DNA from 3 places in the Lacticaseibacillus rhamnosus genome. Region 1 is predicted to be linked to each of the others. Evidence: predicted binding sites of a transcription regulator. Region 1 holds the regulator's gene; each other region holds the start of a gene.
What was found. The regulator CtsR, encoded in region 1, represses protease genes until heat stress. The targets are predictions, from matches to a motif close to TTGGTCAAAAAAGGTCAAANA.
Positions count from the first base shown of each region.

Region 2: clpP (ATP-dependent Clp endopeptidase proteolytic subunit ClpP) is a predicted target of CtsR. The motif match lies at 1,783-1,803, and genes of this name have one in related genera.
Region 3: EL173_RS08970 (Bax inhibitor-1/YccA family protein) is a predicted target of CtsR. The motif match lies at 1,847-1,867, and genes of this name have one in related genera.

Region 1 covers NZ_LR134331.1:2,556,590-2,561,463, forward strand. Annotated here, with positions in the region: gene EL173_RS12845 (ATP-dependent Clp protease ATP-binding subunit) at 1-2,490, opposite strand, end outside; gene EL173_RS12850 (CtsR family transcriptional regulator) at 2,530-2,997, opposite strand; tRNA gene EL173_RS12855 (tRNA-Pro) at 3,236-3,309, opposite strand; tRNA gene EL173_RS12860 (tRNA-Gly) at 3,314-3,385, opposite strand; tRNA gene EL173_RS12865 (tRNA-Arg) at 3,436-3,509, opposite strand; tRNA gene EL173_RS12870 (tRNA-Leu) at 3,520-3,605, opposite strand; tRNA gene EL173_RS12875 (tRNA-Gly) at 3,617-3,688, opposite strand; tRNA gene EL173_RS12880 (tRNA-Leu) at 3,757-3,839, opposite strand; tRNA gene EL173_RS12885 (tRNA-Lys) at 3,855-3,927, opposite strand; tRNA gene EL173_RS12890 (tRNA-Val) at 3,930-4,002, opposite strand; rRNA gene rrf (5S ribosomal RNA) at 4,011-4,127, opposite strand; rRNA gene EL173_RS12900 (23S ribosomal RNA) at 4,238-4,874, opposite strand, start outside.
Region 2 covers NZ_LR134331.1:971,018-975,891, reverse strand. Annotated here, with positions in the region: tRNA gene EL173_RS05075 (tRNA-Arg) at 737-808, opposite strand; gene clpP (ATP-dependent Clp endopeptidase proteolytic subunit ClpP) at 1,128-1,718, opposite strand; partial or broken gene EL173_RS05065 (MarR family winged helix-turn-helix transcriptional regulator) at 1,838-2,279, opposite strand; gene whiA (DNA-binding protein WhiA) at 2,570-3,517, opposite strand; gene EL173_RS05055 (gluconeogenesis factor YvcK family protein) at 3,522-4,550, opposite strand; gene rapZ (RNase adapter RapZ) at 4,547-4,874, opposite strand, start outside.
Region 3 covers NZ_LR134331.1:1,755,892-1,760,765, forward strand. Annotated here, with positions in the region: gene polA (DNA polymerase I) at 1-348, opposite strand, end outside; gene EL173_RS08970 (Bax inhibitor-1/YccA family protein) at 915-1,625, opposite strand; gene EL173_RS08980 (WxLIP family cell surface protein) at 2,467-3,522, opposite strand; gene EL173_RS08985 (hypothetical protein) at 3,537-3,902, opposite strand; gene EL173_RS08990 (WxL domain-containing protein) at 3,909-4,697, opposite strand; gene EL173_RS08995 (WxL domain-containing protein) at 4,729-4,874, opposite strand, start outside.

The sequences.
Region 1 (4,874 bases):
TTTAGAAGCGCCGTTTTCTTTATGCTTACCTTTGTTTTCCTTGACTGTAAACGTCAGCTTGCCTTTTTTAGCGCCGATTTGAATCAAATCACCGGTTTTAGCCTGACCCGTCAGCAATAGCTCACTGAGTTGGTCTTCAACATCCGTTTGCAAGGCACGGCGGATCGGGCGCGCACCATATTCAGGATCAAACCCAGCCGCGGCAATCGCATCAATCCCGGCTGGCGTAATTTTAACGTCAATTCCTTGATCTTTGATACGACTAAGCACGGTTTTGGTCATAATCTTGACGATCTCATGCAACTCAGCCTTGTTCAAGCTATGGAAGACAACAGTTTCGTCAATTCGATTAAGAAATTCTGGACGGAAGCTCTTTTTCAGTTCAGCCAACATCCGACTCTTCATGGCATTGAAGTCGGCTGTTGGATCTTTTGCACCAAATCCAACTGTCTTATCATCGCGAATGGCAGTTGCTCCGATATTGCTGGTCATAATCAAAATGGTATTCCGAAAATCGACCCGCCGACCCTTAGCATCGGTTAAATAGCCATCATCCAAGACTTGTAACAAAATGTTGAAGACATCAGGATGCGCCTTTTCAACTTCATCGAGTAAAACGACCGAATATGGCTTGTTGCGAACCTTTTCCGTCAATTGACCGCCTTCGTCATAACCGACATAGCCTGGCGCTGCGCCGATTAACCGGCTCGTACTGAATTTCTCCATATACTCGGACATATCGACCCGAATCATGGCGTCCTCGGAACCAAACATCGCTTCTGCCAACGCTTTAGCTAATTCGGTTTTGCCGACGCCGGTTGGTCCCAAGAACATGAAGGAGCCAATCGGTCTGGTCGGATCCTTCAACCCGGAACGAGCACGCCGAATTGCCCGTGCAACTGCTGAAACGGCTTCATCCTGGCCAACAACTCGCTGATGCAGAATCTTCTCGAGATTAACCAACCGTTCAGATTCCTTTTTCTGCAGTTGCGTGACCGGCACGCCGGTCCATTGCGATACAACTTCGGCAACGTCTGCGCCCGTGACCTTGATATCGGTACGAACACCACTTTCATTCACCGGTTCAGGCGTATCGGCAAGTTTAGCCTTGACGCCCGCTTCTTTAGTCCGGATTGTAGCAGCCGTTTCGAAGTCTTGATGATCAATTGCATCTTCTTTGTCGGCAACCAGTTTAGCTAATTCATCCTGAAGTTTATCAGCTTTGGTCTCCACGTTAGCTTTATCAAGGCGAACTTTAGCCGCACTTTCATCGACCAAGTCAATAGCCTTATCCGGAAGAAAACGCGTTGTAATGTAACGTGACGACAACACAACCGCTTCATGCAGCGCTTCATCGGTAATCGTAACGCCATGGTGTGCTTCGTAACGCGGACGCAAACCTTTCAGAATCTGTTCGGCTTCTTCCTCAGTCGGTTCGTCAACTTGAATTGTTGCAAACCGCCGCTCCAAGGCCGCATCTTTTTCAATGTACTTTTGATATTCATCTAAAGTCGTGGCGCCGATTAGCTGAAGCTCGCCACGTGCCAATGCCGGTTTCAGGATATTTGAAGCGTCAATTGCCCCTTCAGCACCGCCAGCACCGATCAATGTGTGCAATTCATCGATGAATAAAATGACATTGCCATCTTTATAAATCTCATCAATAATTTTCTTCAGCCGATCTTCAAACTCACCACGATACTTAGTGCCTGCAACCAACGAACCCATGTCAAGCATCATCAAGCGTTTGTTCAGCATATCATCCGGCACTTTTCCAGCCACAATTTTTTCAGCGAAGCCTTCTGCAATGGCCGTTTTGCCGACACCGGGTTCACCAATCAAGACCGGGTTGTTCTTAGTGCGCCGAGCCAAGATTTGAATCAAGCGCCGAACTTCTTTGTCGCGACCAACCACCGGATCCATCCGATTTTCGCGCGCCATCTGGGTTAGATCACGGGCGAGGCCATCAAGCGTTGGTGTCCCCTGACCGTCTTGGCGAGCGCCGCCACGTGCCATTGGCCGCCGCTTTGCCGCCGTATCCGCAATGCCCATTTTCTTGAAGACCATCTGACGCGTCTTCGAGAGACTGAGCCCTAAGTTTTGTAAAATCCGCGCAGCTAAAATATCGTCTTCTCGCAATAGTCCCAGCAGAATATGCTCGGTGCCGATTTTTAACGCCCCTAAGCGTTTTGCTTCGTCCCCGGCAAATGCCAGAATTTCCTTGCCTTTTGGTGAGTATGGCAAATAACTATCGCTAGCTTGACTGGCGGCATCAACAGTTCCATATCCTGTGAAGCGCTCGATCTCGTCATGGACATCATTTTCTGTGACCCCTAACTGACGCAGCGTCTTACCAGCGATACCATCCTTTTCCATAACCAAAGCCATAAGCAAGTGTTCCGTGCCAACAGCATGATGATGGAAGTACTTCGCTTGTTCCTGGGCTAAAAGCAACACATTTTTAGCACTAGGGGTAAATAAGTTGTCCATAAGCACGCTCCTTTTTTAAAAAGCCAATTATAAACTGTTTTATCTTTCATACCGCAAACGATCCAAAAATGCAAGAAACAAACGCGATCGTAAGTGTTCTTCTGTTTCTTGATCAAGAATTCCCAAAGTCTCATGATTGATCACGGCTAGCATTAAATTGCCGGACTGTTGGGAAATAAGCCCATTATCAAACAGTTCCTGCAGCAAATCCCGTGCATCGCGTAACCGCAAGCGACTAGGAATGTGCTGGCGCATGATTTGAATGAGATCCTGATCATCTGTCAATTTGACCTTCACGATCCGAATGTAGCCACCGCCGCCACGCTTACTTTCAACAATGTACCCACGTGCCGGTGTAAAACGCGTCTTGATAACATAATTAATTTGCGAAGGAACACAATTAAAGCGCCGTGCAATTTCCGCTCGCCGAATCTCAACAGCCGCTTCCTGTGCCAGTATCGTTTTTAAGTATGTCTCAATAATATCCGAAATATTTTCGCGCTGCATGCCATTCAATCCTTTTTGACTTTGACCAATCTTGACTATTACACATTATACTGGCATCAATGTATTTATACAAATATATGCTTTGAGGTAAACGAAAACAGTACCGGTTAGAATTCAGAATGTGAGTGGCTGTACACGTTATAGGCGCTGAGTTTACGGTCACCTACACGCAGGCAGCCACCATGACCAATGTTTTTTGGAGAACGAAAAAAGGACCACGATTGTCGTGATCCAAGAATCGGGAAGACAAGATTCGAACTTGCGACCCCTACGTCCCGAACGTAGTGCTCTACCAAGCTGAGCTACTTCCCGGTAAAGCGGAAGACGGGATTCGAACCCGCGACCCCCACCATGGCAAGGTGATGTTCTACCACTGAACTACTTCCGCATACCGAATATGAAATTTGATCAGCGCCACAGCTTCATAGCGACCAATGATGCACCCAGTAGGAGTCGAACCTACAACCTTCTGATTCGTAGTCAGACACTCTATCCAATTGCGCTATGGGTGCTTCAACAAAATGCCGAGGACCGGGATCGAACCGGTACGGTCATCACTGACCGCAGGATTTTAAGTCCTGTGCGTCTGCCAATTCCGCCACCCCGGCATAAAGTGAAAAGCGGAAGACGGGATTCGAACCCGCGACCCCCACCATGGCAAGGTGATGTTCTACCACTGAACTACTTCCGCATATCAAAGCTATTCAATTGTGACCGAGGAGCAGCCTTTAGAGCCCGAGCAAATCATGTAAGATACAATGCGGGTGAAGGGACTCGAACCCCCACGGTCAAAAACCACTAGAACCTAAATCTAGCGCGTCTGCCAGTTCCGCCACACCCGCAAAAGGTGGGTTAAATGAGCCGTGACAGGCTCGAACTGTCGACCCACTGATTAAAAGTCAGTTGCTCTACCAACTGAGCTAACGGCTCAATGGAGGATACAGGGCTCGAACCTGTGACCCTCTGCTTGTAAGGCAGACGCTCTCCCAACTGAGCTAATCCTCCATATGTAAGCGTGGCAGCTTCCTACCCTCGCAGGCAGTCTCCCACCAACTACTCTCGGCGTGAAGAAGCTTAACTTCTGTGTTCGGCATGGGAACAGGTGTATCCTTCTTGCTATCGCCACCACACTTATGAGAACTTTGCGCTCTCAAAACTGGCTATCATTGTTGTTGTTTTTACCGGAACTTAACGTATTTCATCGAAACGCGCGCTGGCGTTACGCCAGTTTGCGCTTTACTTGGTTAAGTCCTCGACCGATTAGTACTGGTCCGCTCCATGCATCGCTGCACTTCCACTTCCAGCCTATCTACCTGATCATCTTTCAGGGGTCTTACTTCCATATAGGAATGGGAAATCTCATCTCGAGGGGGGCTTCACACTTAGATGCTTTCAGCGTTTATCCCTTCCGTTCATAGCTACCCAGCGATGCGCCTGGCGGCACAACTGGTACACCAGCGGAACGTCCATCCCGGTCCTCTCGTACTAAGGACAGCTCCTCTCAAATTTCCTGCGCCCGCGACGGATAGGGACCGAACTGTCTCACGACGTTCTGAACCCAGCTCGCGTACCGCTTTAATGGGCGAACAGCCCAACCCTTGGGACCGACTACAGCCCCAGGATGCGATGAGCCGACATCGAGGTGCCAAACCTCCCCGTCGATGTGGACTCTTGGGGGAGATAAGCCTGTTATCCCCAGGGTAGCTTTTATCCGTTGAGCGATGGCCCTTCCATACGGAACCACCGGATCACTAAGCCCGACTTTCGTCCCTGCTCGACTTGTCAGTCTCGCAGTCAAGCTCCCTTCTACCTTTACACTCTGCGAATGATTTCCAACCATTCTGAGGGAACCTTTGGGCGCCTCCGTTACATTTTAG
Region 2 (4,874 bases), 1.4 Mb from region 1:
AAAAATTAGGAATCCAACATTTGCTGTTTTCCCTTACCAACAGAACCAATTGTAGCAGGGGTTCCGCTTTATCGCAAGTCTGATGCCTAAATCGACTTAAAGTAATCACAAAACCCGCTAAGTTTGAACATCTAATTCGAAAATTCTTCAAGTGTTCGGTTTTTAGCTTTCCCGATGACCCTGAATCGGCCTTTTGATAACGCAGGTTTCGGGTGGGTTCTAATGAAATTTTCATGAAGTTTCTGTGTGACTGTTTCAGGCTCCCGAATATACCTAACACGCGCTTCTTTCACCGAGACATGTTCTGTTTTGAGCAATTTTCACTTGTAAATTAATTATTTGTTGGCAGGCTTTCATGAAGACTATCTTGTTACTGACAAAGCCCGCTAAGCCTGTTTGTAATCGCATAACGGGTGCTACTAGATATTTCACTAAATTAAGAAGTCTTCCAGTCTTCCCACCCCATGTTTAATTCCAGCTCGAATTATTGTGTCAGCCGCAACCCATACGCTACCATTTAGGTTTTTAAATCACTGTGTCCGCCGTATTGCCTGTACCTTAGTCGATTCAGCTATGTGTGTGCAATCGTGTGCAATAACCAATTTTTTAGACGTTTTTTTAGGTCCATTGCACATAAAATTGCACATAAATTCGTTTTCCCCACTTTTCCGGCAAACAAAAAGCCCACCGTAGCGGGCTTTTACTGTTCCTAGCTTTTCCCATTTGACTGGGTTTCTGCGCAGCCCGGGAGTCGAACCCGGATTTCGAGAACCGGAATCTCACGTGCGATCCATTACACTAACCGCGCAAGTACCTAATTATATTACTCAATCAATCAGAACTTTGCAAGTCTTTTTTGGAATGAACGACTTTGGAGGCGATGCCAAGACTTAGGCCATTAGCATTCATACCTTTACATAGGTTGCTGCCTATAAACAAAGGAGTTGGCCTGAAAGCAATTTTGAACATGTCACAATTATACATAGAAACCCAACATCTCAATCTTACACCGTTAATGTACGTGCTCAACGTCCAAAAAGGCCCCTGCTGTCAAACCTACAAACGCTTTTATGCCAAACAAAAAACCCACCGCCTAATGAAGGTCGGTGGGTTTAAACGCTTTAAACTTACTTTTGGTTGTTCTTATTGACCAAAATATCATCAATCAAGCCATAATCTTTGGCTTCCTGCGCGCTCATATAGTGATCACGTTCGGTGTCCTTCTTGATTTGCTCAACCGTTTGACCAGTTGCATCGGCCAAAATCTGGTTCATCTTCTTGCGAGTCTTCAAAATTTCTTCGGCCGCAATTTCAATTTCGGTTTGCTGACCTTGCGCACCACCTGAAGGCTGATGAATCAGAATGGTCGAGTTCGGTAATGCAAACCGCTTGCCTTTAGTGCCACCAGCCAATAAGACGGAGGCCATGGATGCCGCCATCCCAATTGCAATGGTCTGCACATCGGACTTGATGAAGTTCATCGTATCTAGCATTGCCAGACCGCTGGTGATCACGCCACCAGGACTATTGATGTATAGGTAGATATCCCTTTCAGAATCCTGAGCATCCAGAAAAAGCAGCTGCGCAATGACAGAGTTGGCCATTTGATCGTTCACTTCACCGGACAACATGATAATCCGGTCTTTTAATAGACGTGAGTAAATGTCGTAAGCGCGTTCGCCACGACTAGTTTGTTCAACGACGGTAGGTACTAGCATGTCCTAACCTCCTGAAAAAATCGTTTTTTAGCACTCTTTAAAGTACAGTGCTAAGTATACTGCTAAAGTCAAATAAGGTCAAAGATTTTCATCACAATCTTTGACCTTATTGGGAAGATTTATGCTTCGGGATAAGCATTATCAGCGATAGCACTCAAATGTTCGTCCACCCGCGCTACTTCGGATTTAATATGATCATATTCAGACTGCGGCAGATTCATCAGTTTCATGCACGAGCCAACATGTTCAAAAATCTGATCGCGGGCATCCAAAGCCTTTTTCGTCAGGCTCACATCAACGCGACGCTCGTCTTCAGTTGAGCGTTTGCGATTGATCCAGCCGTTTCATCAATGGCGTTAAGGTACCACTGTCCAGTTCAAGCGTTTGTCCGACTTGTTTAACCGACATCGTACCGTGTTCATATAAAGACAACAGGGTGATATATTGCGGATAAGTCAGCTTAAACGGTGCCAATGCCTGCGCGTAAAAATGGTTATATTGTTTTTGTGCCTTGTAAATCGCAAAACACAGTTGTTCATCTAATGTAATCGGTTTGACCATGATGTTTCCTCCTAAAAATTGAAGCAAAAACTATCAAACTTTGTCGCATCCAACATTCCGGATATCGTCGAAAATAATCGGCAATCGCTGCCACGCGTGAGTAAAGTTGCTTTGACAAAATGTGTGGCGTTATGTCCGTGAATTTAAACTAAACCGGCACATATTTTGCCTACAAAAACACACACCATAACGCTTGGTGTCGGTTACATTGTACACGATTATCTTGAGGAAACAAAGGTATTATTTTACTGGTCAATAAGGTATTAACGATTTTATATGATCGATTTGGTCTAAGCATCTTCTGGTTGTTGATATCCCTCAGCAATTTGGTTCAACTTGCGCAACCGATGATTGACTCCCGACTTCGAAATCGTACCCCCAGGAACCATTGCCCCTAATTCTTGTAAGGATACATCAGGATGCGCCAACCGCAACACTGCAATTTCGCGTAATTTAGTTGGCAAATTATCTAAACCGACATGATCTTTAAGATAATTAATGTTCTCGATCTGTTTTTGAGCAGCATCAATGGTTTTGTTCATATTAGCCGTTTCGCAATTCACCAGCCGATTAACGGAATTCCGCATATCGCGCACGATGCGAATATCTTCAAATTTAAGCATCGCATTGGTAGCGCCAATGACCTGCAAAAAATCGGCAATCTTTTCCGCTTCTTTTAGATAAACGATATAGCCGCTGCGACGTTCAACGGTCCGCGCATTCAGATGAAAATGATTCATCATTTTTAAAATACCCGCGTTATGATCGGCATATAATGAGTAGATTTCCAGATGATAGCGCGATGTTTCCGGGTTGTTCACCGAGCCACTTGCCAAAAAGGCGCCGCGCAAATACGAGCGCATGCGTTGTGGTTCCTTTAAAACGCTGGCTGGCACAGTCGTTGAAATGGCCATCGTGGTTGGATCCAAAATAGCCAAGTCAGACAGAATATCATTGACGCCTTCCGTCAATCGAACAATATATTGGTAATTCTTCTTAAGCTTCATTTTTCGATGAACGACCAAGTTCGCTTCGTGATGGTACACTTGGCGAATCAAACTATAAATACGCCGCGCAATGGCGGGATTCTCCGTTTGAATGTTCAACACAAACCGATGTGCCATCAACGTTAGACTGCCGTTCATTCGAATCAATGCCGACAGCTCCGCCTTAGCATGCTCAGGATGAACTTCCAGTTGCGTCAGTTCTTTTTTCACAATACTGGCAAAGCTTGCCATGCGCTCACCTCCGCGTTTTGGCACTTACTTGAAAGGCTAAGTTCAAAATCTCCTTGGCCACCTTATCACCATCATGGAAAACGCCACGATCGCGCAGTTTCAAAAAGTCTTCTGAAATGACGCGACAGCCCATATCCCGTAGTCCCTGATAATTATGCTTCACCGGCGTCAAAATTTCGTTATATTTTTGGTGATCCAAATAATTATCCGGTACCGGCTCAATATTGACCAACACCGTATCAACAAAGTTCTCACCCATTTGCTCGTTTAAGACGCGAACATGATCGGCATCGGTAAAGTTTTGCGTTTCGCCTTTTTGCGTCATGATATTAACAATGTAGATCACTTCTGCCTTGGTCTTTTTCACCGCATCCCCGAGGTTACCAATCATCAAGTTGGGCAAGATACTGGTGAACAGACTGCCTGGTCCCAGCACCACCACATCCGCATCCATGATCGCATCAATCACTTCTTGGACGGCTTTGGGTTCACCATTAGCCGGATCAGTCTCGGACACGGAAATATGCTTAATGTTCTTCCCGGCTGCGGTTATTTCCGCCTCGCCGGACAACTTTGTACCGTCAGTAAACTCGGCATTCAAGGTCAGCGGCGTATTGCTGGCGGGATAGACATGCCCATCAACCTGCATCATCTCGCTTAACTGCTGAACAGCCGGGAAAATGCCGCCTTTCATCTCTGACAAAGCCGCAATAATCAAATTTCCAATCGCGTGACCGGCAAAAAAAGCATCAGTCGTATTAAAGCGATATTGAAAAATGTCCAGATACAAACTCGGCAATTCCGATAAGGCAACCAAAACGTTACGAATATCACCAGGCGGCACGACATTAATATAATTGCGAATCGTCCCTGACGAACCGCCATCATCGGCAACCGTCACAATCGCTGTCACATCGGCATCTTGCTCATGTAAACTATGCAAAATCACCGGTAAGCCAGTTCCTCCACCAATCACGACGACTTTAGGACGCCGACCGCGAATAACCCGAATAAATTTAGTTTCACGACTCATGAACGATTCACCGTCTCCTTATGCTTCTTAATGTCCCGATGTGTGATGTCAACCGCATAAGCATCGGAAAAGGCTTTGCCAATACGTTCTGCAAACGCTACGCTGCGATGTTGTCCCCCGGTGCAGCCAATAGCAATGGTCACGCTGGTTTTCCCTTCAGCCTTATACTTAGGCATGATTTCGGCCAACAAAGCGTAAAACTTATTGTAAAAACTTTCCGCGTCTTCGTTGTCCATCACATAATCATAAACGTCCGGATCCAAGCCGGTTTTCGGGCGATAGGCCTTGATATAAAACGGATTAGGCAAGAACCGGACATCCATC
Region 3 (4,874 bases), 800 kb from region 1:
AGCTTCATAATCCTTGAGTTCATAATGCTGAATGCCCATATCATCGAGTAGTTCCTTGATATACGGCAGCTGCTCTAACAACTCGCTTGGCGTCTTCGCCCGACCGCTTTTATAATCCGCGTATTTTGCCGTTCGAAAAGTTGTTTTTCCGGCATCAAACGCCACCAAAGCAGCGTCCGGTTTAACCGACTTTAAAACAATCTCGAGCATATTGTTAAATGCGTAGATGGCATTGGTGTGCAGCCCATCTTGATTGGTGAAACGATCGAGTTGATTGTACAAGGCAAAAAAAGCACGAAATGCAATCGAGTTGCCGTCAATCAACAATAATTTAGTTTGACTCGTCATATATGAGCTTCCTTTTCTTCTCAAACCACCGCTATCGATGACATGAGTTAATTGTCATCATTATTGTACCAAATTCTTTGCCCTTGTGACGGCACGTTCCTAGTTAAGGGGGATCATCTCTCAGCCGTTGCGGTTTGATAGGTTGCAGTGGGCGGTGGCCGTCCATTGATACACGTTTCTTCGTGCAAAAGCTTACGTGTAAGGACATTGAACGCAATGGCAAAGACCGGACCATCATGCTTAAGGCCGCTTACACTCTGAGTCCTTGACACTCACTTTCTATAACGCGCTCCCCGGCGCAGGGGCCTGCGTGTAAGGACCTTGGTCGCAATGGCCAAAACCCGGCCATCACGCCCAAGGCCGCTTACACTCCGGTCCCTAATCGCGCCGGCTCGCGCCTACTTTCCATAACGCGCTCCCCGGCGCAGAAGTCTGCGTGTAAGAACCTTAAGCGCAATGGCCAAGACCGGGCCATCACGCTTAAGGCCGCTTACACTCCGACTTCTAACCGCGCCGGCTCGCGCTCACATAAAAAAAAGCCAGTTTCTGACCGGCTTTTGCTTTTATTAATTGTTGTTGTCGCCAACGCCTAGAATCTGCAAGATGGCGGTGAATAGGTTTAAGAAATCAAGATAAAGCATAAGCGCCCCGACAACGGCTAATGAACTGGTGGAAATAGTTGCTTGTCCATCGCTGCCAGCCGTCAAGTATAAGTTCTTCAGGCGCTGAGTGTCCCAAGCGGTCAACACGATGAAGATGATCAAGATCGCATAAGAAATCAACATCTGCATGCCGCTTGAACCCATAAACATGTTAACGAACATCATGATGATGACGCCAAACAATGCTGACATCGCGATATTTCCCGCCTTACTCAGGTCACGCTTGCCAAAATGGCCAACCATGGACATGACGAGAAAGACTACCGCCGTTGTTGCCAATGCAACTGCAAGGTTAGATGTCTTTGCAACCATCGCAACGGAAGCAAAAGTGAAACCAAAACTTGCAGACATCAGATAAAACATTAAAGTTGCATAACCCGGACTTGCTTGGGCCCGCCGTCCAGTCACAAAGAAGGACAGGATCAGCGGCAATGCTGTCATAATCCAAAAGATAATTGGATGAGCACCCACAAAATTGATGTAATCATTCTTAAGGGTAACTCCTAGTAAATAACTTACGAGCGCCGTCACAACCAGCCCGCTCCCCATCAAGGTGTAGATGCGGGAGAAGAACTGCGTCAAGCCGGCCTCGTTTACAACACGGCGTTCTTGCATATTGCGTTCATTCCTTTCAACTATCTATAACTATTATAACCAGATCAAAACATTTTGTCAGTCAGGCCAAAGACCGATTTGCATCTTGGTGAGTCAAACCGTCAAGCCCTGATACTGACTTTATCATGCTAGTGCTAACATTAACAGCCCGACATGCGCTTGTCCACTGGCTTGTATAGATCGTCATTGCTTTATTGCATATGTGTGAATGCGATCTTTCGGAGGACAAGCAAGGGAAAATATAAGATTTATTTATAATTAATTACTATTAATTTACTAAAGTTCACATCCGCTCGTAAAATCATTGACCGGCATACGTTTATCTGTTAATTTTTAATCATCGAAAGCCTCTCTCTTAAAACAAAGGATGTGAATAAATAATACTCATGTTTTTTTATGGCACCCTAGCTATCATACTAATTACGATGCTCTTATTTAGAAAGAATCCAGCGATTAATCGAATCTCAAGTACTATCATCTCGTCATCAAAAGTGGGAGCGCTATGTCGAACTTGCTTTTTAATCGTTAATTTCATTTTCTTTTATTTGTTTGTGACCCGCGACTTGTTGACTTTATTTACAATCGCGATGGTCGCCATCATGTATCTTGCCGTTGACTGGAGTCGTGGTCTACAAAGAAGTTGAACGCATTTCGGTTAATAAAGTACGCCTTGAATGCCACAATGAGTCGTTTTTCTCTTCATGCAAAATCGAGCTGCGAAAAAAGCTAACCCGCGATGGATTAGCTTTTTTGTTTAACCCAGGATCGGATTTCTTTTCAAAGATAGCTGCATTGCCATCACACTTAGCAACGTAGAACAGATGTCTTGAAAAACTTCAAATTAAGCACCGCGTTGATGCCGGGCATAACGTTTAAACGCAATCACATTAATGGTGAGGAGTACGACTAACCCTGCTAAAATCAATAAGCGCCAGTCAATCGCATTCGCTTGGGCAGGTACTTTTTTAACAGCGGCAGCATTCAGATCGGCGGCCTCTTTTTGCGCGACCACAAATGTTTTCTTGAAGTGCCATGTTCTACCGGCTGCCTTTGCGACTCCCTCAAAACGATATTTACCCGGTTTTAGCGGTTCATCATTGAGATCAACCTTAAAATTAAAGTTTGAGTTCGGTGCCATCTTGAGTTGCTGCTTGTGCGTTTGATACAGTGCTTTGCTTCCGTCTGCCTCAAAGATCTTCCCTTCCACAGTCAGGTCTTTGAGCATCGCCGGTTCAAAGTTCTGAATATTGGCTTGAATGGCGTTGTGACCATGATCACTGACCGCCTTCACTTCCCGCAACCTCAAGTTCGGTGGCACGACTTGATCAGATTCGGTTAAGACCACACCGAGTGCGTAGACATAACGATTAGCAACTGCGCCACTCGTTGTCGCTTTTTCATCTGGTTTAGCCATAAATTGCAGGCCACCAAGAACCGTCCCGGCAAATGCCTGCGCGGGCAGCTTTAATTGCAAAGGTACTGTTTGTTGGCTTAAAGCCGGGATCGTCACTTCCGTTGGTGCCTTTAATAACGTTTTAAAATTAACCTTTAATGACGCATCCGTTCGCCCCACCTGTTCGCCGTATTCGACCACCCCATTATCGTTTGTGAAGGCGGGGTTCACCTTGATGAGCACGGTCACGGGATCAGCTTGGCGATTTTGAATGACAACGTTTAACGTCTGCGCTTGATTCGGACTCACCCGTAAATCAAAGTAGCTCGCACTTGTATCCCGCTGATTTTCCGGCAACTCAGCTTTGACCGTAAACCCTTCGCCTGCCGCTTGTGCAGATTGCTGCCACATGCCGGAAAAGAGTACCATGACCCACCCCAAGAGACCAACGATCCATATACTTTTTTTCATCTTTTGTGTGGCACCATCGACGCAAACGTGCAACGGCGCTTCCTTTCTTAGTGTTTTAGTTTTCGAGATTGATACAGATAATATGCCCGTAGGAGACCCAACCAGAAAAAGACGCCTGCTAAGACAGTTATCAGATATGATGATTCTTGTAGCGCTGGCAGTTTTGCATGCTTAGTGGCTTTCTTCTTGTTTGTATCGGCCATTGCCGGTTTCTGGCGAGAGGTAGGCAGCCGATCATCGCTTGGCGAATCCGGCGTTACAACCTTCACAATTTTGGGATCGCTCATCGGCTCAACCAGAATGCGAACATGAGCCACGGAAGTCTTTTCGTCAGCATGGGTCATCGTTGCCGGTGCCGCAACAACAATGCCAATTAAGACTGCCACCCACACTAGCCTTTGATTTGCTCTCATTCGGTTTTACAGCGGCGCACTGGTCAGCGTCCAAGTCAGCGTGGTGGAAAAATCTCCCGACTTGAGCCCTTCCGTTGCATAACTTTTGGCTGGCACCGTCAAGGCAACCCCTTTATCTGCTTGTTTCTGATTAAACAGATCCATGAAGGTTCCTTTAGCCGTTTGACCGTCACTAACACTCAAAATATCAACCGCTTGCGCATCGCCAGTGTAGACCTTAATCGCTTTGTTGAGTCCGAAACGCGCACTCGCATCTTTGGCTTGGCCATCGATAACGCTGCTTTCAAGCAAGGAGATTGCGGCGTCTGGTAAGACCACGGTTTTGGTCACTTTGCCGGCCTGATCTTTTTCTTCGGACTTCAGATCGGTCGCTTTTAAACTGACTTTCCAACGATCACTACCAAGTCGCTTGTCAGTGACCTGAATGTGATTAGGCGCCGCTGTTTTCTTGCCGTCTTTAGTCACCCATTGATCGGCTTCGGCGTATGCCACGGCATCATTAACCGCATCCAGTTTCAACGGTCCAAAATTGAAGCGAGAAACATAGTCCAGTGTTAAACCTTCGCCGCCAGCATGAGTCGTGTTATCCACCCCGGCAAAGGTTCCTGGCGTTTTGTTTTGTGGCGCTAACGGGTTTAAAATATCCGGTTTGGTGTCGGTTTGCATGATTTTAACCCTTCCTTGGGTGGTAACAGTACGCGCATCGTCAGCACTGACGGTTGTTGCGCCATAAGCCAGTAGCCCTGCCGATAATGCAGCAGTCGCGAGTAAAGCCTGGTATCCATAACGAGTCATTAGTTGATTCCTCCATAATTTCTAAATTGAGTTAAAGTGGTGCATCGCTTAGGGTCCACTGCAGACCAAAATTGTACGTACCGGCCGTAAAGTCAAAGTCATTAGCAGGTATTTTGAGCAGTACCCCTGCTTGCGTATCATACGTAAACGTGTGTTGGATCGTTTGAGACGCAACCG